One region of the Mesorhizobium sp. P2_C7 genome, then DNA from elsewhere that is predicted to be linked to it. Evidence: predicted binding sites of a transcription regulator. Region 1 holds the regulator's gene; each other region holds the start of a gene.
What was found. The regulator PhoB, encoded in region 1, activates phosphate uptake and scavenging genes when phosphate is short. The targets are predictions, from matches to a motif close to TGTCATNNANCTGTCAT.

Region 1 (7,810 bases):
CGGCCTCCATCGCAACGTCGTCGAGCGTACCCCAGGCGGTCATCAGCTCACGCCCGAGAAACAAATTGGCGGCGGCATCGACATTGTCGGCCAACGCCAGCGTCTGGTAGATCGTTTCGATGCCGTATTTCTTGGCGTCGCGCGGGTTGGAGATCGATGCCTCCTCGCCGTTGACGAAGATATGGCCCGCGTCGCGCTTGTAGGCGCCGGACAGGATCTTGATCAGCGTCGACTTGCCGGCGCCGTTGTGGCCCAGCAGCGCCACGACCTCGCCGGGGAAAAGGTCGATCGAGGCGTCATCGACGGCGCGGATGCCGCCAAAGGCGATCGAGATGTTGCGCATATCGATCAGCGCAGTGCTGGTGGGAGCGGTCTTGTCTGCCATAATCCTTGTCCTCCCCTAGACGCGCTTGCGATAGACGGTATCGAGCCAGACCGCGACGACCAGCACGGCGCCGACGACGATGCTCTGCAGCGGCGAGTCGATGCCGAGCAGCACCATGCCGGACTGCAGCGACTGCATCAGCAACGCGCCGAGCATGGCGCCGAGCACCGTTCCCGAGCCGCCGGCAAGCGAGGTGCCGCCGATGACGGCGGCGGCGATCACCAGCAGCTCGTCCAACGTGCCCAGCGCATTGGTCGACGCGTTGAGGCGGGCCGACGAGATCGCCGCGCTGATCGCGGCCAGTACACCCATGATCATGAACACCTTCATGGTCACCCAGCGCGTGTTGATGCCGGCGAGATTGGCGGCCTCTGGATTGCCGCCGATGGCAAAGACATAGCGGCCGAAACGGGTGCGCTTGGTGATGAAGGTCATGACGATACCGACCGCGACAGCCATCAGCACCGGTATGGCGATGCCGTGGGCGATGAACAGCCCGCCTTCGGGAATGGTGATGCCGTTCTGCTGTGCATACTGGCGCACGATGCCGATTGGCCACGGGTAGGAATTGGCGATCCAGACGGCCCCAAGGATGGCAGCGCAACTGACCACACCGAGAAAGGTTTCCGCCCACACGGGGCGCAGTGGAAAGTTGAACCGTTTGCGCTGCGACCGGCCGTTGAGCAACGCGAAAGCGACAGCCACGCAAGCAACGATGCCGATGATCCAGCTGGCGGTGGCGCCGACCGAGCCTCGCGGTCCGCCGCCCATCAACTGGAATGTAGCGTCGAGTGGCGCGACCGTGCGCCCGTTGGTGATCAGCCATGCCATGCCGCGCCAGACCAACAGGCCGCCCAGCGTCACGATGAAGGCAGGAACTTCGAGATAGGCGATGATGAAGCCCTGGAAGGCGCCGATCACAAGACCGAGCACCACGCCGACGGCCAGTGCGATGATCCAGAGCCAGGGATTTCCAAGCTGGAAGCCGATGACGCGAATGAGGAATTCGGCTTGCGCCACACCCATGATCATACCGATCACGCCTTCGACGGAACCAACCGAAAGGTCGATGTTGCGCATGACGATGACCAGCACCATGCCGGTCGCCATGATCGCGACCGAGGAAGTCTGCACCGACAGGTTCCAGAGATTGCGCGGCGTCAGGAAAAGTCCGCCCGACAGGATATGAATGCCGACCCAGATGACCAGCAACGCACCGACCATGCCAAGCATGCGCGTATCGAGTTCGGTTGCCTTGAGGAAGCGTCCGACGGCGCTCAATTCAGACGCACGCGCCCGGTCTACGGGCGTATTCGCAGCAGGCGTGTTAGAGGTCGTGTCGGTCATGAAGTCCTCCCACCGGTTTGCCGTCTGGCGCGGATGCCGGAAACACGATGCTATTTGCTTTCCGCGATCATTTGAAGCGGAATGCCCCTTGAGAAACGCCGCGGCCCAGGGGCCGCGGCGCTGAGATCGAACCGGGATCCCGTTCGGTTTTAGTTGCAGGCCGCGACGGTGCCGGCGGCGACGCCTGCACAGACTTCGTCCTTCTTGATCCAGCCGGCGTCGATGACGACGTTGAGATTGTCCTTGGTGATCGCGATCGGGGTCAGGAACAGCGAGTTGGTCTCGTTGCCGCCGGGCGTGGTGAACTTCACGGCGTTCGGGATCTTGTCCAGGGCAGTGCCAGCGGCCAGCTGCGAGGCGATTTCGGCAGCGTTCTTGCCGAGTTCGCGTGCGTCCTTCCACACCGACACGGTCTGTGTGCCGAGTGCGACGCGGTTCAGTGCGGCATGGTCGCCGTCCTGGCCGGACACCGGAACCGATCCTGCCAGCCCTTGCGCCGTCAGCGCGGCGACGACGCCGCCGGCGGTGCCGTCATTGGCTGCCACCACGGCATCGACCTTGTTGTCGTTGGCGGTGAGGAACTGTTCCATGTTCTTCTGGGCATTGGCGGGCAGCCAGCCATCCGTATAGGCTTCGCCGACATTCTTGATCTTGCCGCTGTCGATGGCTGCCTTGAGCACTTCCATGGAGCCGGCGAACAGGAAATCGGCATTCGGATCGGCGCCCGAGCCCTTGATGAAGACGTAGTTGCCTTCCGGCTTGACCTTGAACACTTCGCGGGCCTGCATGCGGCCGACTTCCTTGTTGTCGAAGGTTAGGTAGAACACGTTCTTGTTCTCGATCAGCCGGTCATAGCCGACGACCGGAATGCCTTCGTCCAATGCCTTCTGCACCGCCGGGCCGATGGCCGAGGCATCCTGCGCCAGGATGATCAGCGCGTTGGCGCCCTGCGAAATCAGGCTCTCGACGTCGGTGAGCTGCTTGCCCGGATTGGACTGTGCATCAGCGGAAATGTATTTGTCACCAGCCGCCTCGATGGCCTTCTTCATCGCCGCTTCGTCGGTCTTCCAGCGCTCTTCCTGGAAGTTGGACCACGAAACGCCGATGACCTTGTCCTTCGCCTGCGCGACCGACACCAGCGTCAGCGACATGGCGACACCCGCCAGGATGGCGGCTGTGAATTTTTTCATAATATCCTCCCTGCGCCGCGTATGGCGCGACCAAACTGACCCGTAGGCCGGCACAGAGGCTCTATTTTTTCGAGCCTCGAAAAAATAGTGATCCAACGCCCGAACGCTGTCAACATCGATTCTGATGGATTTTGACGTCTCTCCGAGTTTTTTTCGAGCTCCGTAATAAATAATGACAGGATGGTGGGGTTCTGCCAGAATTTGGCGTGGCGCATGTCGCCCAAAAGTGCGCAGCGGTTTTGGGGCAACGACACGCGCAGAAACAAGTGCCTGAAGCGCGTCGCGCTTTCAGGCTTCGCTGATGGCCTTCGGGAGGCACGAAAGGCTGCAGCGACCGGGAGGATGTGAAAAAGCATGTCGGTCGGAATCCGCCACGACGATCTGCGCCGCCGCAACCGGGCGATGGTGATTGCGGCCGTGCGCCGCGCCGGACAGCCGTCCCGCACCGAGATCGCCGCGACCACGGGCCTCAGCCATTCGACCATATCGGCGATCTCCTCCGACCTCATCGGCGAAGGCATCCTGACTGAGGGCAAGCCGAGCGAGGCCGGCTCGCTCAAACGCGGCCGGCCCCAGGTCGGCCTCGGCCTCAATCCGGAAGCGGCGGCGGTGATGACCGTGGTGTTGTCACTGAACTTCCTCTCGGTCGCCGTCATCGACTATGCCGGCCAGGTGATCGCCGAGGAACAGCGCCGGCTGGACACGCTGACCATGTCGCGCGACGCGCTGGTCGGTGAATGCGTTGCCATCGTACGGCGTCGTCTCGAAGACCCCGACCTCGACGTCCGCAGTGTCGCCCGCATCGCGTTGGCGATCCAGGGCATCACCGACACGCGTGCCCGCGCCATGCTGTGGTCGCCGATCACGCCGCACACCGACATCGCCTTCGCCGACATACTCGAGGACGAGTTCGGCATCCCCGCCACCATGGAGAACGACTGCAATATGATGGCGATAGCGTTGCGCTGGCGCGACCCCGAGCGCTACCGCGACGACTTCATCGCCATCCTGTTGTCGCACGGCATCGGCATGGGCCTGGTGCTGAAGGGCGAGCTGTTCACCGGCACTCATTCCTCGGGCGGCGAGTTCGGCCATATGATCCATCGGCCGCACGGCGCGCTGTGCCGCTGCGGGCGGCGCGGCTGCGTCGAGGCCTATGCCGGCAACTACGCCATCTGGCGCAACGCAAGGCAGATGAGTGAGGACGCGGAACCGGTCGCCGATGTCAGTGATGCCGACATGCGCGCGCTGGCGACCGCGGCCCGCGAGAGGGATGGACCCGAGCGCGAGGCCTATCGCAAGGCCGGCGAGGCACTCGGCTACGGTCTCGGCAGCCTGTTCGCGCTGATCGACCCGGCGCCCGTCGCCATGGTCGGCGTCAGCGCCGCCGCCTTCGACCTGATCGAGCCGGCATTGCGCGAGGCGATTGCCCAGACCGCCGGCGGCCAGCATTCGCAATCGATTTCCTTCGACACCGAACCGAACGAACTTCCACTGATCCGCGAAGGCTGCGCCACGCGGGCATTGACCTTTGTCGACCAGGAGATTTTCGCGCCCGGCACGCAGGCGAGGTCCGGCCTCGGCGGCAAGAACGTCGCGTGAATGGCGCGCCTGGATGTGTTGAGATTCAGGTTAGGCCGAGTCGAGAATGGCGGGTTCCAAGAACCGGAGCGGAGCGGACATTTGGATCCGTGAGTGCCGGAAGCGCAGGAAACTGCCGTTCGCAGGCCGGCATCACCTGAATATCAGCATATCCCTAATCTTCCCGGATTGCGTAGCCCGCCCCACGAATGGTGCGGATGACATCGGGCATGCGGCCATTGTTGACCGCCTTGCGCAGCCGGCCGACATGCACGTCGACCGTGCGTTCGTCGATGTAGATCGTCTCGCCCCAGACATTGTCGAGCAGTTGGCTGCGCGAGAACACACGGCCGGGATGGCGCATCATGAATTCGAGCAGGCGGAATTCGGTCGGTCCGAGCCGGATCTCGCTCTTCTTGCGATAGACCCTGTGCGATTCACGATCGAGCACGATGTCGCCGACCTTGAGCACGCTGGACAGCACTTCCGGCTTGGCGCGGCGCAGCAGCGCCTTGACCCTGGCCATGAACTCCGGCGTCGAGAACGGCTTGACCAGATAATCGTCGGCGCCTGTCGAGAGGCCCCGCACACGATCGCTTTCCTCGCCACGCGCGGTCAGCATGATGATCGGCAGCCGCTCGGTCTCGGGACGCATCCTTAGCCGGCGGCAGAGTTCGATTCCGGAAACCGCCGGCACCATCCAGTCCAGCACCAGAAGGTCGGGGACGTTCTCCTGCAGGCGGATCTCGGCCTCGTCGCCGCGCGTCACCACCTCGACCTGGTAACCCTCGGACTCCAGATTGTAACGGAGCAGCACACCTAGCGGCTCCTCGTCCTCCACCACCATGATGCGTGGCGCGATCATCGACTGGTCACCCCTGCCGTCATGCCGCCGGCGCGGACATTGCCGTCTCGTCCTGCTTCGGACGATTGGCGGGCAGCTGCGTGCCGGTCAAAACATAGTACGCATTTTCCGCGATGTTGGTGACGTGATCGCCGATGCGTTCGAGGTTCTTGGCGCAGAACAAAAGATGCGTGCAGGCGGTGATGTTGCGCGGGTCTTCCATCATGTAGGTCAGGAGTTCGCGGAACACGGAGGTGTACTTGACGTCGATGCGCTCGTCGTCGGCGCGCAGCTTCGCCAGCGCCGCCGCGTCGCGCGCCGTATATTCCTCGATGACGCCCTGCACCTGGATCAGCACCAGCTGCGCCATTGCGTCGATGGAGTGCGACAGGTCGCGCGGGGTTACGCTGAGGCCGACGGTGCCGACGCGCTTGGCGATGTTCTTGGCAAGGTCGCCAATGCGCTCGAGGTCGCCGGCCATGCGGATCGAACCGACAACATGGCGCAGATCGTCGGCCATCGGCTGACGCTTAGCGATCAGTGTGATAGCGCGGTCGTCGAGCTCGCGCTGGCGCGCGTCCATGATCGCATCGTCGGAGACGACTCGCTGCGCCAGGGCGTTGTCGGAATTCAGCAGCGCCTTGGTGGCGCCGCCGACCATCGAGCCGGCGAGGTCGCCCATGTCGCGGATCAGCCTGCTGATCTGTCCGAGATCCTCGTCGAAAGAAGCGACTGTGTGTTCGCCCATGATCTTAGTCCTCGTATGCCTGAGCTCAGCCGAAGCGGCCGGTGATGTAGTCCTGCGTGCGCTTCTCGCGGGGCGACGTGAAGATCTTCTCGGTGCGGTCGAACTCGACCAGTTCGCCCAGATACATGAAGGCGGTCTGCTTCGACACGCGCGCCGCCTGCTGCATGTTGTGGGTGACGATGACGATCGTGTAGTCGGCTTGCAACTCGTCGATCAGCTCTTCGATCTTGGCGGTCGACAGCGGGTCAAGCGCCGAGGCCGGCTCGTCGAGCAGGATGACTTCCGGCTTCACCGCCACGGTGCGGGCGATGCAGAGACGCTGCTGCTGGCCGCCGGAGAGGCTGAGGCCGCTGGCGTTGAGCTTGTCCTTCACTTCGGTCCACAGTGCGGCGCGCTTCAGCGCCTGCTCGACACGGCCGTCCATCTCGGACTTGCTGATCTTCTCGTAGAGCCTGACGCCGAAGGCGATGTTTTCATAGATCGACATCGGGAACGGCGTCGGCTTCTGGAACACCATGCCGATCTTGGTCCGCAGCAGATTGAGGTCCTGCGAGCGGTCGAGAACGTTCTGGCCGTCGAGCAGCACCTGGCCCTCGGCGGTCTGCTTGGGATAGAGCTCGTAGATGCGGTTGAAGACGCGCAGCAGCGTCGACTTCCCGCAGCCCGAAGGTCCGATGAAGGCGGTGACGCTGCGCTCGGGCAGCGACAGCGTGATGTCCTTCAGCGCCTTGCTCTGGCCGTAGTAGAAGTTGAGGTTCTTGACCTCGATCTTGGCCTTGCCGGCAATTGCCTCGGCGGCGATCGTCATGTCTGGAGACAACATCTGGCTCATTTGTCCTCTCTGCGTCCGGTCAGGCTGCGAGCAAAGATGCTGAGCGCGAGAACCGTCAATGTGATGATGAGTGCACCGGTCCAGGCCAGTTGCTGCCATTCCTCGTAAGGGCTGAGAGCAAACTGGAAGATGGTCACAGGCAGGCTGGCCATCGGCGCGTTGAGATTGCTCGACCAGAACTGGTTGTTGAGCGCTGTAAAGAGCAGTGGCGCCGTCTCGCCGGAGATACGGGCGATCGACAGCAATATGCCGGTGACGATGCCGGAAAGGGCGGCGCGGTAAGCGACCGACTTGATGACCACCCAGCGCGGCGCGCCGATCGCAGTGCCGGCTTCGCGCAACGCGTTCGGCACCAGGTTGAGCATGTCCTCGGTGGTGCGCACGACGACCGGGATGACCAGGATGGCAAGCGCGACGGCGCCGGCGATCGCCGAGAAATGCCCCATCGGCCGGACCATCAGTTCGTAGACGAACAGGCCGATGATGATCGACGGCGCCGACAAAAGGATGTCGTTGATGAAGCGCACCACGGTGGTGAGCTTCGAAAAGCGTCCGTACTCGGCCATGTAGGTGCCGGCCAGCACGCCGATTGGTGTACCGACGACGACGCCGATAATGGTCATCACGATGCTGCCGTAGATGGCGTTGAGCAGGCCACCGGCATCGCCGGGCGGCGGCGTCATTTCGGTGAACACCGCAAGATTGACGCCGGACAGGCCCTTGTAGAGCAGGGCGCCGAGGATGAGCGCCAGCCAGGCAAGTCCGATGCCCGCGGCGGCGACGCACAGCGTCATCATCACGGAATTCTTCCTCTTGCGGCTCTGATGAAGCGATGTGGCTGTCGACATCGGTCAGGCTCCCGTGCGGGCGTCAATGCGCATCA
Region 2 (7,810 bases), on a different contig from region 1:
CCCCCTCAGGCATTTGCGGCCGCACCCATCGGCATTCTATAGGAAAAGCGGTTCCGTGGCATAGCCCGTCGCGGCGTGCCATCCTGATTGTGCGGAGAGCGGTGTTGAGAGCCTGTGTTCGTCTGTGCCTGTCGCTGGCCGCCCTGTTGGGCTTGCCGCTCGCCGCCCATGCCGACTGGAAGCCGGTCGAGAAGGTCGAAACCTACGCCATATCAGGCCAGTCCGGGCCGGAGCTCTACCGCTCGATCGGCGACAACGGACCGAAGGTCGGCATTGCCCGCGCCATCGCCCACACCAATTTCAAGCTGACCTGGACCAGGGACTATCAGGCGCGAGCGGGAGCCTGCGTGCTGGTCTCGGCACGGCCGAAGCTCATCATCACCTACACCTTGCCCAGCCCCTCCTCGCCACTGCCGCCAGCAATCCAGAAGAATTGGGAGGTTTTCATTGCCGGCGTCAGCGCCCATGAGAAGGTCCACGGCGCAACCATTGTCGACATGGTGCGCAAGATCGAAGCGGCGACCGTCGGCCTCAGCGTCGCCGACGACCCCAAATGCAGCAAGATCCGCGCCGAGATGACGAAGCGCCTGTCCGGACTGTCTCAGGCACAGCGACAGGCGAGCCGCGATTTCGACCGCATCGAACTCGGCCAGGGCGGCAATCTGCAAAAACTCATCCTTGCCCTGGTCAACGGCGGCTGAAGCTAGCCTCGAGCCTCCGAAACCAGACCGTCGAGAAGCGCAAAACCTTCCGGCCAGTCGCCCAGACCACTCTGCGCATTGATGTGGCCGAACGCGCCGATGACGGCAAGGCCGCTGCCCCACTGCTTCGCCCTCGCCTCGGCATAGTCCGCAGCGCCATAGGGATCGTTGGTGCTGGTCACCACCAGCGAGGCAAACCGCAGCCGGCCCTCGGGAATTTTGGCAAAGGCCATCCCGTAAGCCGGGAACACGACCGCCGTCGGATCGGGAACACCGACCAGCAAGGCCGCCTGGACCGGGCGCCGCGAGATCTTCTGCCAATGCGCGATCAGCAGGCAGGACAGGCTGTGCGCGACCAGGACCGGCGGCTCCGGCGCCTCGATCACGGCAGCCTCGAGCGCTGCCAGCCAGTCGGTGAAATCCGGCAGGTCCCAGCTGGAGGGCTGGAACCGCCGCATCGCCGGATTGGCGCTTTCCCAGCGCGATTGCCAGTGGGCTGGACCCGAACCGCCGCTGCCGGGCAGGATGATGAAATGCGTCATGTCGCCTTGCTCCTATCTATTGAAGGAGCATGGTGGTGTCTTGCCAGGGCCCCGGAAATGGGAAATCATCGGAAAAGTCACGGCTTGTCCGATGGATTCAAGGTGATCATGAAAAACAACGATGAGCGCGCGCCGCTCGACCCGACCGACATCGCCATTGTCGAAGCCATGCAGGAAAACGGCCGCATCGGCATGTCCGAGCTTGGCCGCCGGGTCGGCCTGTCGCAGCCGGCGACCTCCGAGCGGGTGAAACGGCTGGAGGAGCGCGGCGTCATTGCCGGCTACACCGCGGTGATCGATCCCGCCGCACTTGGCCTCGGCATGATGGCGATCATCCGGGTGCGCACCACGCATGAGCACATCCGGCCCTGCCTGAAGCAGTTCGCCGAGATGCCGCAGATTACCGAGGTGCACCGGCTGACCGGCGAAGACTGCTTCATCCTGAAAGTGGTCGTCCCCTCGCCGGCGCAGCTTGAAACCATCGTCGACGCGGTGGCCCGCCACGGCGCGGTCACCACGGCGCTGGTGCTGCGCAGCGAGGCGCCGAAGCCGATCGGCCGCGACCTGATCCGGAGATCAGGCGGCTAGAGCAAAGGGGGCTCGCCGCACCGAGGTCTTGAGTTGCCCTAGCGGCTGAGATCGAGCGCCGCGCTCAAATCGCCCATCGGCGGCTGGTCGTTGTTGCGCAGCGCCTTGTCGCGGGCGACGATGCCGGGCAGCACCGGCAAATCGTAACGCGCGGTGATGAAGCGCAGGATCGACGTCGTGTCGTATTGGGTGTGGTCGACAGTACCCATCTTCGCATAGGGCGAGATGATGAAGGCGGGGATGCGGTTGCCCGGCCCCCAACGGTCGGCCTTCGGCGGCGCGACATGGTCCCAGAAACCGCCATTCTCGTCATAGGTGACGACCACCAGCATATGGCTCCATTGCGGGCTCTTCTCCAGATGCGAGACGACGTCGGCGAGATGCTGGTCGCCGCTCGCCACATCGGCGTAGCCGCCATGCTCGTTGAGATTGCCTTGCGGCTTGTAAAAACTCACCGCCGGCAGCTTGCCGTCGTCGATCGCCTTGATGAATTCGGTCCCGTCGAGGCCGCCATCCCTGAGATGTTCGGCCCGCGCGGCCGTGCCGGGCGCGTAAGCGGCGAAATAGTTGAATGGCTGGTGATGGTACTGGAAGTTCGGCACCGGCGTCGCATTCTTGCCGTCGAGCGTTGCCTGCCAGGCGCCGGAATACCAGGCCCAGCTGACGCCCTTCAGCGACAACAGATCGCCTATGGTGATCTCGTGCTGCGGCGGCAGCGTGGTCGGCTGCGCCGGATCGGCCAGTGCCTTGTCGCCGCCTTCGGCCGGCTTGTTGGCGCTCGGCTGATAGGGCGGCTGCATGGTGTTGACGGCGTGGAAGTCTGGCGTGATGGCGCCGTCATTGACAAATTTCGGCGCCCCGCCGAGGGCCGAGGCCGGCGAATTGTCGGCGACCTTCAGCGTCGTGCCATCGGCCTCGACCACGGCGATCTGCCCCTTGACCGGGCTGGTGTCGGCATTTGGATAGACCGGAACGCAGGCGCAGGCGAGCATGATATGGTTGAGGAAGGAGCCGCCGAAGGCGCCCTGGAAGAAATTGTCGGCCAAAACGTATTTCTTCGCCACCGCCCACATCGGCAGCACCGAGCCGTCATAGTGACCCATCACCAGGCCGCCGGAATCGGCCCATGCGACGAACTTGTCGTTCTTCCCGCCGTCGATCTGCATCTGCTCCTGATAGAAGCGGTGCCAGAGGTCGCGCGTGATGACGGAGGTCTTCTCGTTGAAGCCGCTGGCGTCGTCGATGGCGAAGCTGGCATTGCTGAGATGGGCCGTCTGCGCCTCGGTCACCGGCGGCGTCACGCCCTTGGCGGTCAGGCCGCCCCAGGCCGGCGGCAGTTCGCTCAGCGGCTTGCCGTCGCGGTCGAGCTGGCGCACCTGGCCGGCCGAAAGGTTGGCCAGTCCGTTGGCGCCGGGGAAGCCGCCATAGAGATTATCGAAGCTGCGGTTTTCGGCATAGATGACGACGACGGTGTCTATCTTGTCGAAGCCGGGAGGGGCTGCGTTGGCTGTAGCCGGAATCGAGGCCAGCGCCGTGCCGGCCAGGCAAAGCGAGGTGAAAAGCGTGAACCGCGTCATGGGAGGTCCTCATGGCTAGGGTGATGGCTAGAGGGCAGTGCATGGCTTGGGGGCGACGAGCCATGGCTTCGGACGCTAGGTCGATGCTTTGTCACCTTTGTGACATTTATCGCCCATCCGAACACGGTTGCGTGAGCGGGTGGACCGGTCATCAATCCGTTGCAGTGCGGACCTAATTGCGGAACAAATCGGACTGAACCTTATGACCGCAAGACGATGGAAAGGCTTGATGATCGCGACCGCCGCGGCATCGATGTTTGGCCTCGCCACCATCCTGCCCGGCAACGCCGTCAGCGCCGGTAGCGGCAGTGTCCATCCCGGACCGATGTCGCGCGCGGATGCCTTCGCGCGGGCGCAGGCGCTGGCAGCGCTTGGCCGAAAGATGTTCTTCGACCCGTCGCTGTCGGCTTCAGGCAAACAATCCTGCTCGTCCTGCCATGATCCGCACCATGCCTTCGGTCCGGCCTCGGCGGCACCGGTCGAGATGGGCGGTCCGAAGCTGGACCAGCCCGGACTGCGCGCCGTGCCGTCACTTCGCTACCTTCAGGCGGTGCCAGCCTTCACGGAGCATTTCTACGATTCCGAGGATGAAGGCGACGAAAGCGTCGACAACGGCCCAACCGGCGGCCTGACCTGGGACGGCCGCGCCGACCGCGGCCGCGACCAGGCCAAGATCCCGCTGCTGTCGCCATTCGAGATGGCCAACAAGGATGCCGCCGCCGTCACCGCCGGACTGCGAAAGTCCAGCTATGCCGATGAATTCAAGGCCGCCTTCGGCGACACCGTGTTCGACCACCCGGACGACGCCTTCGAGGCCGCTGCCGAGGCGCTCGGCACTTTCGAGCAGAGCAGCACCGACTTCTACCCCTATTCCAGCCGCTACGACGCCTTCCTCGCCGGCAAGGCGACGCTGTCAGCGCAGGAATTGCGCGGGCGCGCGCTGTTCGAGGACGAAACCAAGGGCAATTGCGCCAGTTGCCACCTGAGCGAACCCGCCAATGACGGCGAGCCGCCGCAATTCACCGATTTCGGCCTGATCGCCGTCGCCGTGCCGCGCAACCCGGCCATCCCTGCCAATGCCGACCCCGCCTATTTCGATCTCGGCCTGTGCGGGCCGGTCAGGACCGACCTCCATGGCCGGGCTGAGTATTGCGGCCTGTTTCGCACGCCGACACTGCGCAACGTCGCGCTGCGCAGAAGCTTCTTCCACAACGGCTACTTCCACACGCTGCGCGACGCGGTTGCCTTCTATGCCAGCCGCGACAGCGATCCCGGCCATTGGTATCCCAAGAATGCCGACGGCACGATCCGGCAAAATGACGATTTGCCAAAGGCTTACTGGGCCAACCTCAACCAAGACCCGCCCTTCGGCAAGAAGCCCGGCGACAAACCGGCACTGACCGACCCCGAAATCGACGACATCGTCGCCTTCCTGCAAACGCTGACCGATGCCGATCAGCAGGCCGGGGCGGTACCGGCGAACTGATTACCTGGACCTTGCGCATGCCCAATCCCGCTTTCTCGCACCCACAAAACAGGCTTCCGGATCTTGCCGGATTTGGTGTGCGGGGGCACCGGGGCCGCAAGGAAGGGCATTGGTTATTGGCGCTTACTCATTAGCGCTTCCTAAACTGCTCTGGGGTATCCCTTACCAATTGATGGTGGGACGCCGATGAACGCATTCTGGCGAGCAGTCGGATTTGTTGTGATCCTTGTGACCGGCGCAGCGATGCTGGCGGCCTTGCATATCGACGCCCAGCGGAACTTCGCGCTTGCCAAGGAACGCTACATCGAGAACTCCCAGGCGGCAGCCCGGACAACCGCCAAGACGGTCGAAGACGCCTTGCGGGCCGTCTACGAGAATGTGCGAACGCTGAGCTACCTGCCAAGCGTCCGAAACCTCGACCGGCATGGCACGAACCTCGGCGACGAGGGCCGCGCGACAATCCAGCAGATCTACAACAACCTCGCCAACAACGTCTCCATTTCCGAGGTCTACTTCCTGCCGCTGGATTTCGACCCCGACCGCTTCGATGCGGTGACCGGAAAGCTCGAGGAGCCGATCCTCCAGTTCGACCAGCTGATCGTGAATGCCAGGGCGCGGTCCGACGCAGCAGCCGCAAAGTCCGCAAAGCTTGACGAGAACGCGCTGACCCGGCCCGCCGAAGAGGTCGAAACCTATGAGTACCAGGAACTGGCCAAACAGCTCGCCTGGCTGAAGGCGAACTATCCGAATTCGAGCGCCATTGACGGGCTGAATGTGCCGATCATCGGCACCAAGGAGCTCATCACCTGCGACAACACCGATTTCATCCACACCGGCAATGACGCGGATCGCTCCGGTTTCATCCTTTCGGTCCCGGTCTTCGGCCAGGATGGCAGCCTGCGCGGCTCCGTCTCGGCAATCATGCTCACCTCGGCACTGAGAAAACTGTTGCCGAGCAGCGACTATGTCATCGTCAATTCAGGCTACGGATTTGAATCCGACCAGCACAAGATGTCGACGGCCCTGGCGGCGGATTCCCGTGCCTTCACGGCGGCCGACCCCAATCTGATCTATTCCGAAGTCATCCCGCTCTCGCTCAACGATCCCAGAAGCGCCTGGCGTCTCTGGGCCGGTTTCCCCAACAGCAGATACGACAGCAACATGGACGCCCTGTCGGTGCGGCAATTCGAACTGGCTGGTTATGCGGCGGTCGCGGTGGTCACGCTGCTGGCGCTGGCCTGCTGGTATGCGATCGGACGCACGATGATGATGCAGACCAATGCCGCCGAGACTTTGGAGCGGCGGGTCGAGGAACGCACCGCCGAGATCCAACACCTTGCCACGCATGACATTCTCACCGGCCTGCCCAACCGGGGCCTCCTGGCCGACACGATGGACGAGGCGCTGAGAAGCCTCAGGGACGGCGAGAAGCTGGCCGTCCATTGCGTCGATCTCGACCGTTTCAAACCGGTCAATGACACCCTCGGCCATCCGATCGGCGATGAGGTTCTCGGTGCGGTGGCGAGGCGCCTGAAGCAGCAGGCGGGCGAAACCGCCATGGTCGCGCGAACCGGGGGAGACGAGTTCGTCATCCTCCAGCTCCTGATCGATGGCGACGAAGAGGCGGGTGTGCTGGCGAGCCGGGTCATTCATGCCCTGGCCGGCGAATTCTTGATACAGGGCCACAAGATCAACATCGGCAGCAGCATCGGCATCGCTGTCTTCCCGGACGACGGACAAAGTTCGGAAATCCTCATCCGCAATGCCGACCTGGCGTTGTACAAAGCCAAGATGGAAGGCCGCGGGACCTGCAGGTCGTTCGAGCCGGGAATGGACGCAAGACTGCAGGAGCGGCGCCAACTCGAATCCGAACTGGCTCTCGGCGTCACAAACGAGCAGTTCGTCGTGTACTATCAACCGCTGCACGACGCCAAGACCTCGAAACTCACCGGCTTCGAAGCCCTGGTGCGATGGAACCATCCGCGCCTCGGCCTGCTGCCGCCGGCGGAATTCATCCCGATGGCCGAGGAGACGGGCGTCATCGACACGCTTGGCGAGTGGATCATGCAGCGGGCTTGCGCCGACGCCGCCAAATGGCCCCTCCCCGTCAAGGTCGCGGTCAATCTCTCGCCCGCCCAGTTCAAACAGCAGGGGCTGCCGCTTCAGGTTGCCGCGGCGCTCGCGGCTTCGAACCTGCTGCCGTCACGGCTCGAGTTGGAGATCACCGAATCGGTGCTGCTGGCGCACAATGAAAACACCATAAACACGCTGTACAGCCTGCGCGACCTCGGCATCAGCATCGCCATGGACGATTTCGGCACCGGCTATTCCTCGCTGAGCTATCTCAGGTCGTTCCCGTTCAACCGCATCAAGATCGATCGCAGCTTCGTCAGCCTGATGTGCGAGAGCGGCGAAAGCCGGGCAATCGTCAAGGCCGTCGCCGAACTCGGCGCAACGCTAGGCATGACCACGACCGCGGAAGGCGTCGAGACCGAGGACCAGTTCAGGCTGGTCAGGGAGAATGGCTGCACGGATGTCCAGGGCTGGCTCTTTGGCCGTCCAATGCCGGCATCCGAGCTTCATTCGTTTTTCGAACAGCCCGAACTGCAAGATGCCTTGACCGCATAAGCAGCACCAACGGGGCAAGTACGTGAGCACCGGCAGCGCAGGGAACCGTCGTTTGCAGGCCGGCATCACCTGAATATCAACAAACTTTATTGCGTGTCGGCATTTGCCTTCAACTCCGCCCGCTTCTCGTCCGACACCACGGCGAGGTCGAGCACCTTTTGCAGGCCGGCGGCGTGGCGGAAGCTGGGCTCGCTCTGCACCCCGCTGGTGACGGCGTCGACGAAACGCTGGTAGTTGGTTGGCACCGAGCCGGCGTCGAGCTCTTCCCATTTGGCGTTCTCGACATTG
Region 3 (7,810 bases), on a different contig from region 1:
ACCCTCTTCACGCCGCTTCTCGCAGTGATCGGTGTCGGAGCAGACGAACATGTGGCCGCCGTGGTCGTCGAGGATGACCTCGTCGAGATAGACATTCTCGGCCGCGCACAGCGCGCAGGGCTGGTCGAAGGTCTGCACCTCGAACGGATGGTCCTCGAAGTCGAGGCTGACCACTTCGGTGAAGGGCGGCACGGCATAGATACGCTTTTCGCGGCCGGCGCCGAACAGCTGCAAAGCGGGCGAGCGGTGGATCTTGGGATTGTCGAATTTCGGCGTCGGCGACGGGTCCATCACGTAGCGACCCTCGACCTTGACCGGATAGGCATAGGTGGTGGCGATGCGGCCGTGCCTGGCGATGTCCTCGTAGAGCTTGACATGCATCAGGCCGTATTCCTCCAGCGCATGCATCTTGCGCGTTTCGGTCTCGCGCGGCTCGAGGAAGCGCAAGGGCTCGGGGATCGGCACCTGGTAGACCAGCACCTGGCCCGCCGTCAGGGGATGCTCGGGGATGCGGTGGCGGGTCTGGATGATGGTGGCGCTCGCGGTATCGGTCGTCACCGCGACGTTGGCGACCTTCTTGAAGAAGGCGCGGATCGAGACCGCGTTGGTGGTGTCGTCGGCGCCCTGGTCGATGACCTTCAAGACATCGTCGGGGCCGATGATCGAAGCGGTGACCTGGACGCCGCCGGTGCCCCAGCCATAAGGCATCGGCATCTCGCGCGAAGCGAACGGCACCTGATAGCCGGGGATGGCGATGCCCTTGAGGATCGCGCGGCGGATCATCCGCTTGGTCTGCTCGTCGAGGTAGGCGAAGTTGTAGGTGGCGATGTCTGTCGGTTGAGCGGTCATTCCGCGGCCTCCCTCTTGTCGTCCGCCTTCACCGGGTTTTCGCGGGCGTCATATTCGGCGCGCATGCGGCGCACGAGGTCGAGTTCGGCCTGGAAGTCGACATAGTGCGGCAGCTTTAGGTGCTCGACGAAGCCGGTAGCCTGGACATTGTCGGAATGCGAGATGACGAACTCCTCGTCCTGCGCGGCGGCGACGACATCTTCGCCGAGTTCCGAAGCGCGCAATGCCCGATCGCACAGCGCCATCGCCATCGCCTTGCGCTCGCTCTGGCCGAAGACCAGGCCGTAGCCGCGGGTGAATTGCGGCGGCGCCTTGGCCGAGCCCTTGAACTGGTTGACCATCTGGCATTCGGTGATCCGCACGGTGCCGAGCGGCACGGCGAACGGGAGTTCGGGGACATCCAGTTCCAGCTCGACCTCGCCGATGCGGATCTCGCCGACGAAGGGATGGTTACGGGCATAGCCGCGCTGCGTGGAATAGCCGAGCGCCAGCAAGAAGCCCTCATCGCCGCGTGACAGCGCCTGCAGGCGGATGTCGCGCGCCATCGGGAATTCCAGCGGCTCGCAGGTGATGTCGCCGGGGACATGGTCCTGCGGCATCTCGCCATCCGGCTCGATCAGGCCCTCGCGAGCAAGGATCGCAGAAACGCGCGGCATGGCCTGCGTTTCGGTCTCGCGCTGCAGCGGCTCGGCGACATCGCCGCCGGCGGCAAGCTCAGGGTCGAGCAGCCGGTGCGTGTAGTCGAAGGTCGGGCCGAGCAGCTGGCCGCCGGGCAGGTCCTTGTAGGTCGCCGAAACGCGCCGCTCGACCAGCATGGTGGCAGTGTCGATCGCCTTGGAGTAGCCGAAGCGCGGCAACGTGGTGCGATAAGCGCGCACCAGGAAGATCGCCTCGATCAGGTCGCCGCGCGCCTGGACGATGGCAAGCGCCGCCAGTTCCCGGTCGTAGAGCGAGCCTTCGCTCATCACCCGGTCGACGCCAAGCGCCAACTGTTCGACGATCTGGTCGAGGCGAAGGGCGGGCACCGAACGGTCGCCGCGCCGGCGGTCGGCGAGCAGGCTGTGGGCGTTGGCAATGGCCGCTTCGCCACCTTTTACCGCGACATACATCTCAGGCCCCCATCGTCTTGATGCGCGTTGTGCGCGGCAGACAGGCGACGCCATCCGATGTGGCGAGGATGATATCCACGCCGCGCGGAAAGCGCTGGTTATTCTGCTTCCACTGTTCGACGAAATGACGCGGCATCTGCGCCGGCGCGATCGTGGCACTGGTTTCGATGCCGGGGCCTTCGAGCAGCAGCGGGGCACCCGAAACGAGATCACTGACTTGCAGGATCAGCGTGGTGGAGCGGTCGGGATAGTCCTGCGTGCCTTGCGAAAAACCATCGAGCGCCATCATCTCGGCCGGCGTGGCGATCAAAGCGAAATGCGCATCGGCCGGCGTGTTGGCCAAGGGCGCACCGGTGTGGAAACCAAGCCAGGATTTGATCGCGGTAGAGGGCTGCAAAGCCGGGTCGAGCCAGAGTTGGGTGTCGTTGTCGCAAAGCGCCAGCGCTACGGCGCCGGCGGTCGCTGAAAGCGGCACCGGCGGGCGGGCGAAGGCGGGCAGGGGTTGCACGCTGCCCGGCCGCGCCATCGCGTCCATGACCGCGCGAAACACGATCTGGGCGTCGAAGACCGGATCGGCGAATCCGCCTTCGATCGATTGCGCTGCGATCTCCATCAGTCTTCTCCGCGAACCATGGTGAAGAAATCCACCTTCGTTGCCGCCGTCTCGGCGCGGCGCCGTTCATGCGCCGTGGCCAGAGCCGACCGCAGAGGCGCTATGAGCCCGGTCTCGACCTCGGCGCGACGCGCCGGGTCCTGCCACAACGCGTCGGCGATTGCCGCCAGCCTCGCCTTCTGCTTGTCGCGGCCAAGCGCGTAGCAATGGCCGACCTGTCCGGACGGCAGCCGGACAGTGGCGCGGGTAACGGTCGTCTCACCAACATTGAAAGGGGAGCCGCCACCGCCGATGCGGCCGCGCACGGTGACCAAGCCGGTCTCCGGGCCGCGCAGCAGCTCAGCTTCCGAGGGCAGCCCGGTAGCGTTCCAGAGCCGGACGACGTCATCGCCGCTGGATTGCGCCAGTGTTGCCATGGCGGCCTTGCGCTCGGCCTGATCGCGGGCTTCCTGTCCTCGCATGAGCAACATTCCTCTTGGCTAGATTTGTCTATTGATATAGACAACTATACAAATTATACCTATTATCTAGCGCGAGTCCATGACGGGTGGATGACAAGCAATCGGAGGCTGGGGCAATTAATGGTCGGGCAGTTGGCAGCGGACAGCATCGAGCGGCGGAGTGGTGTCTCGCTGTGGCGGCAGATCGCCGACAAGATCCTGCATGCGATCGCCATCGGCGATTTCGCCGAGAATGCAGCGCTGCCGCCGGAGGTTGCGCTGGCCGAGCGCTATGGCGTCAACCGTCACACGGTGCGCAGTGCCATAGCAGCCCTTGTGCAGGAAGGGGTGCTGCGGGCCGAACAGGGACGTGGCACCTTCGTGCTGTCGCGCAAGCGGCTGTCCTATCCGATCGGCGCGCGCACACGGTTTTCGGCAGGCCTGCAAGGGCAGGCGTCGGAACGGCATATAGTCCTGCTTGCCTCGTCGGTGGAGCCGGCCAGCCAGCGCGTCGCCGAGGGGCTGGGCTTAGCGAGGGGAACAAACGTGATCCGGCTGGAAACACGCGGCGAAGCCGACGGTCGCCCGGTGTCGCGTGCTGCGGGCTGGTTCGAGGCCAGGCGCTTTGCCGGCATCGATGCCGCCATGGCTGAAACCGGCTCGATCACCGCATCGCTGGCACGTTTCGGCATAGAGGATTACTTGAGGCAATCGACAATGCTGTCAGCACGCCATGCCGATGCCGCCGACCTTGCCGACCTAGACCTGCAGCCTGGCGCCATCGTGCTGGTCACGGTCGCCGTCAACGTCACGCCCGACGGCCAGCCGATCCAGTTTTCCGAGTCACGGTTCCCGGCCGAGCGGGTCGAACTCAAATTGTCGGCGTTGTGAGCCGAGACCGCCGGTTGCCTAGATTGTCGAATTCAATTCCCTTAGCGAAAGCGCTAAGCGCTTTTCCCGGGAAAACCGCTTCAAACTTTTCCAGGATTGCACTCATCCGACTTCTATCACAGCCTTGATCAGACCGGATTTCTCGTGTGCCCAGCGTGCGAGATCATGTGGCGTGCCGGCCAGCGTGGTGCGGTGGGTGACGAGCTTGGCCAATGGCACGGCGCCATTGCGGATCGAGGCGGCGACGTGGTCGAAGTCGGCGCGCAACGCATTGCGACTGCCGATCAGGGTCATCTCGCGCTTGTGGAATTCCGGATCGGAGAAGGTGATGTCGTCCTTGACGACGCTGACCAGCACCAGTGTTCCGCCATGCGCGACATGGGCGAAGGCCGACTGCACCGACTGGGTGTTTCCGGTGGCGTCGAAGACCACATCGAAGCCTTCGCCAGCGGTCGCTTGCCCGACCAGATCAGACACCGCGCCGCGCGAACCGTCGAGGGTCTGGAAGCCGAGCTCGTTCGCGGCAAAGGCAAGCCTTTCGCTGCTCATGTCGAGCAGCGTCACGTCAAGCCCGGCGATGCCGGCGAAGATGGCGGTGCCGAGCCCGATCGGACCGGCGCCGATGACCAGCGTGCGGGCGCCGGGATCGGCGCTTGCGCGTCGCACAGCATGCGCGCCGATGGCCAGGAACTCGACAGCGGCGGCGTCGGCCAGCGACAGGCCGTTTGCCGGATAGAGATTTTGTGCCGGCACCAGAATCCGTTCGCACATGGCGCCGTCGCGATGGACGCCGAGCACCTCGATCTTGACGCAGCAATTCGGCTTGCCGTGCCGGCAGGCAATGCACTTGCCGCAGGAAAGATAGGGATTGATGACCACCGGCTCGCCAGCGGAAAGTGCAACGCCTTCGCCGGTCTCGACGATCGTTCCCGACACTTCATGGCCCATGATGCGGGGATAGGCGAGGAATGGGTGCTTGCCTTCGAAGATATGATAGTCGGTGCCGCAGATGCCGACATGGCTGACAGCCACCAGCGCCCAGCCGGGAGGTGGCGCGCTCGGCGCCGGACGGTCTTCCAGGACGAGCTCGCCAGGCGAGCGGCAGACGACGGCTTTCATGCTTCAATCCAGTTTGTCATGAAAATCGCCGGCCCATTTTCGCGACAGGGCCGGCGATCGATCTCAAATTATTGTCACTTGCTACCGCGGCGTCGCAGCCCGTCGAAATAGACGATGATGATGATCAGCGCGCCGGTGATGATGCGCTGCCAGAAGGCGTTGACGTTCAAGAGATTGGCGCCGTTGTTGATGGTGGCCAGGATGAAGGCGCCGAGCAGCGGCCCGTGCACCGAGCCGACCGCGCCGAACAGCGAGGTGCCGCCGATCACTGACGACGCGATCGCTTGCAGTTCCCAACCCTCGGCCTGGGTCGGGTTGCCGATGCCGATGCGTGAGGCCAGCAACACGCCGACGAACGCCGCGCAGAGACCCGACAGCGTGTAAGCCATGTAGATGGTTCGCTGGACATTGACGCCGGACAGGCGCGAGGCCTCGGCATTGGAGCCGACTGAGAACAAATACCGGCCCCAACGGCTGTGATGGAGGAAGATGTAGGCCGGAATGCCGACCAGGATCACCATCCAGAACAGGTTTGGGACGCCGAGGAAGGAGTTGCGCGAGAATTCCTGAAAGGCATCGTTGTTGATCGAGATCGAATTGCCGTTGGTCATCAAAAGACCGATGCCGCGCAACGACGTCAGCGTTGCCAGCGTGATGATGAAGGGCGGCAGCCCCATCTTGACGATGCCGAAGCCATGGAACAGGCCGATGGCGACGCCGACCAGCAAGGTGATAAGGATGGCGAGGAAGACCGGGATGCCGGCATTGATCAGCATCGCGGCTATGACGGTGGCGAAGCCAACCACGGCGCCGACCGAAAGATCGATGCCGCCGGTGATGATGACGAAGGTCTGGCCGACGGCCAGGATGGCGATCATCGAGCCCTGGCGCAGCAGGTTCGAGATGTTGTTGGCCGAAGCAAAGCTTGATGTCGACAGTGACAGGATGACCCACAGAAGCACCAGCAGCGCCAGCAGCGTCAGCCCGAACAGGGCATTGTAGTTGCGCTTCGGTTTTTCGGCAGGAATCGCCTCGGTGCTCATATCTGTTCTCCCAGCTTTTCTTGTTTCTCGGCGAGCGCCTGTGTGAGAATTTCCTCATGGTCGGCGGTGCGGAACCCGTGCGTGGCGACCAGTTTGCCGCGGCGGAATACGTGCAGCGTGTCGGCCAGTTCGTAAACCTCGGGCAGGTAGGACGAGATCAGGATGATGCCGGCTCCCTTCGACAACAATACGCTGAACAGGCGGTAGATCTCGGCCTTGGTGCCGACGTCGACGCCGACCGTCGGCTCGTCGAAGATGAACAGCCTGGCGCCGTGGGCCAGCCATTTGCCGATGACGATCTTCTGTTGGTTGCCACCGGACAGGCTGGACGCCAGTGCACTGCGCGTCGGCGTCTTGATCCTGAGATCGGCGATCTGGCGGTCGGCCTGGGTCCTTTCCTGCGCATTGGAGATCAGCAGATTGTTCGAGATGCGCTTGTAGATCGGCAGGTTGAGATTGAGGCCGACCGAAAGGTTGAGGCAGAGACCCTGATCGCGACGGCTTTCCGGTGCCAGCGCCATGCCAAGCTTGATCGCGTCATGCTCGGAGTTGATCTGGACCGGCTTGCCTTCCCACAGGATCTGGCCGGCCGATTTACGGTGGCGGCCGTAAAGCGTGGTGACGAACTCGCTGCGCCCGGCGCCGATCAGGCCGTAGAGCCCGACGATTTCGCCGGCTCGGACCGTCATCGATACATTCTCGAAGCCTTTGCCGGAAAGGTTCCTGGATTCGAGGATCGCCGCGCCCGGTGTGAAATGTTCCTTGTGGTAGATCTGTTCGATCGAGCGGTTGATCATCATCTTGACCAGCTCCGCGTCGTTGGTCTCGGCGATGTTGCGGGTGCCGACCAGCGTGCCGTCGCGCAGCACGGAAACACGGTCAGCCAGCTCGAACACTTCCTCCATGCGGTGGCTGATGTAGATGATCGTCACGCCCTCGCCCTTCAGCCGGCGGATCAGGGTGAAGAGCTGGTCGGCCTCCTTGCGGGTCAGGTAGGCGGTCGGCTCGTCGAAGATCAGGAATTTCGTGCCGCGCACGGTGGCGCGGGCGGCGGCGATCAGCTGCTGCTGGCCGATGGTGAGGTCGCCGAGCGTGACATGCGCGGGCAGATCGAAGCCTAGATCGTCGATGATCTTCTGTGCTTCTTTGACCATGGCGCGTTGCTGCAGGATGCCGAAGCGCGAATTCTCCTCGCCGAGGAACATGTTGGCTGCCACCGTCAGGTGACGGCAGAGCACGACCTCCTGGTGCACGGCATTGATGCCGAGTGCCATCGCCTCATGCGGTGTCGCCAAGGCTGCCGGCTGGCCCTCCCAGATCACCTCTCCGGAGGTGCGCGGCATGACGCCGGTGAGAAGCTTGATGAGCGTCGATTTGCCGGCGCCGTTCTCGCCGACGATGGCGTGGATCTCGCCGGATTTGAAAGCGAGGTTGACCGGCTTCAGCGCGTGGGTGCCGGGATAGCGCTTCTCCAGCCCGCGCAATTCGAGGATGGTCCGCCCTGGTTCCAGCACGGGTGCCGGATGCAGGTCCTGCGCCGTCGACGTCATGACAATCCTCCCAGATTGGCCTCACGATTGGCACGCTGCAAGGCAAAGATAGGCCTCGAAAGGCAGCCTAGCTCAAGCTTGTGGATTGCCAAGCCGTTTGTGCCGGCAGTGGATGTTTCCGGGGCGCGAGGCCCCGGAAACGATTTGGATGCGACGGCTCAGAGCTTCGGGTTGAGCAGGGCGTCGATCTTCGGGT

Region 2: a site for PhoB is predicted at 3,498-3,514, ahead of AC1D2G_RS08210 (acid phosphatase). Genes of this name have one in related genera too.
Region 3: a site for PhoB is predicted at 3,112-3,128, ahead of phnF (phosphonate metabolism transcriptional regulator PhnF). Genes of this name have one in related genera too.

What each region holds. Positions count from the first base shown of each region.
Region 1 covers NZ_JBFUDW010000013.1:113,342-121,151, reverse strand. Annotated here, with positions in the region: gene AC1D2G_RS24930 (ATP-binding cassette domain-containing protein) at 1-385, opposite strand, end outside; gene AC1D2G_RS24925 (sugar ABC transporter permease) at 401-1,732, opposite strand; gene xylF (D-xylose ABC transporter substrate-binding protein) at 1,882-2,922, opposite strand; gene AC1D2G_RS24915 (ROK family protein) at 3,277-4,524, shown strand; gene phoB (phosphate regulon transcriptional regulator PhoB) at 4,679-5,368, opposite strand; gene phoU (phosphate signaling complex protein PhoU) at 5,388-6,095, opposite strand; gene pstB (phosphate ABC transporter ATP-binding protein PstB) at 6,121-6,927, opposite strand; gene pstA (phosphate ABC transporter permease PstA) at 6,924-7,775, opposite strand; gene pstC (phosphate ABC transporter permease subunit PstC) at 7,779-7,810, opposite strand, start outside.
Region 2 covers NZ_JBFUDW010000003.1:102,489-110,298, reverse strand. Annotated here, with positions in the region: gene AC1D2G_RS08225 (DUF922 domain-containing Zn-dependent protease) at 105-701, shown strand; gene AC1D2G_RS08220 (RBBP9/YdeN family alpha/beta hydrolase) at 704-1,243, opposite strand; gene AC1D2G_RS08215 (Lrp/AsnC family transcriptional regulator) at 1,352-1,831, shown strand; gene AC1D2G_RS08210 (acid phosphatase) at 1,870-3,408, opposite strand; gene AC1D2G_RS08205 (cytochrome-c peroxidase) at 3,662-4,894, shown strand; gene AC1D2G_RS08200 (putative bifunctional diguanylate cyclase/phosphodiesterase) at 5,114-7,522, shown strand; gene AC1D2G_RS08195 (Gfo/Idh/MocA family protein) at 7,609-7,810, opposite strand, start outside.
Region 3 covers NZ_JBFUDW010000005.1:367,933-375,742, reverse strand. Annotated here, with positions in the region: gene AC1D2G_RS13695 (alpha-D-ribose 1-methylphosphonate 5-phosphate C-P-lyase PhnJ) at 1-849, opposite strand, end outside; gene AC1D2G_RS13690 (carbon-phosphorus lyase complex subunit) at 846-1,958, opposite strand; gene phnH (phosphonate C-P lyase system protein PhnH) at 1,960-2,571, opposite strand; gene phnG (phosphonate C-P lyase system protein PhnG) at 2,571-3,032, opposite strand; gene phnF (phosphonate metabolism transcriptional regulator PhnF) at 3,153-3,902, shown strand; gene AC1D2G_RS13670 (zinc-binding alcohol dehydrogenase family protein) at 4,005-5,021, opposite strand; gene AC1D2G_RS13665 (ABC transporter permease) at 5,096-6,064, opposite strand; gene AC1D2G_RS13660 (sugar ABC transporter ATP-binding protein) at 6,061-7,614, opposite strand; gene AC1D2G_RS13655 (ABC transporter substrate-binding protein) at 7,773-7,810, opposite strand, start outside.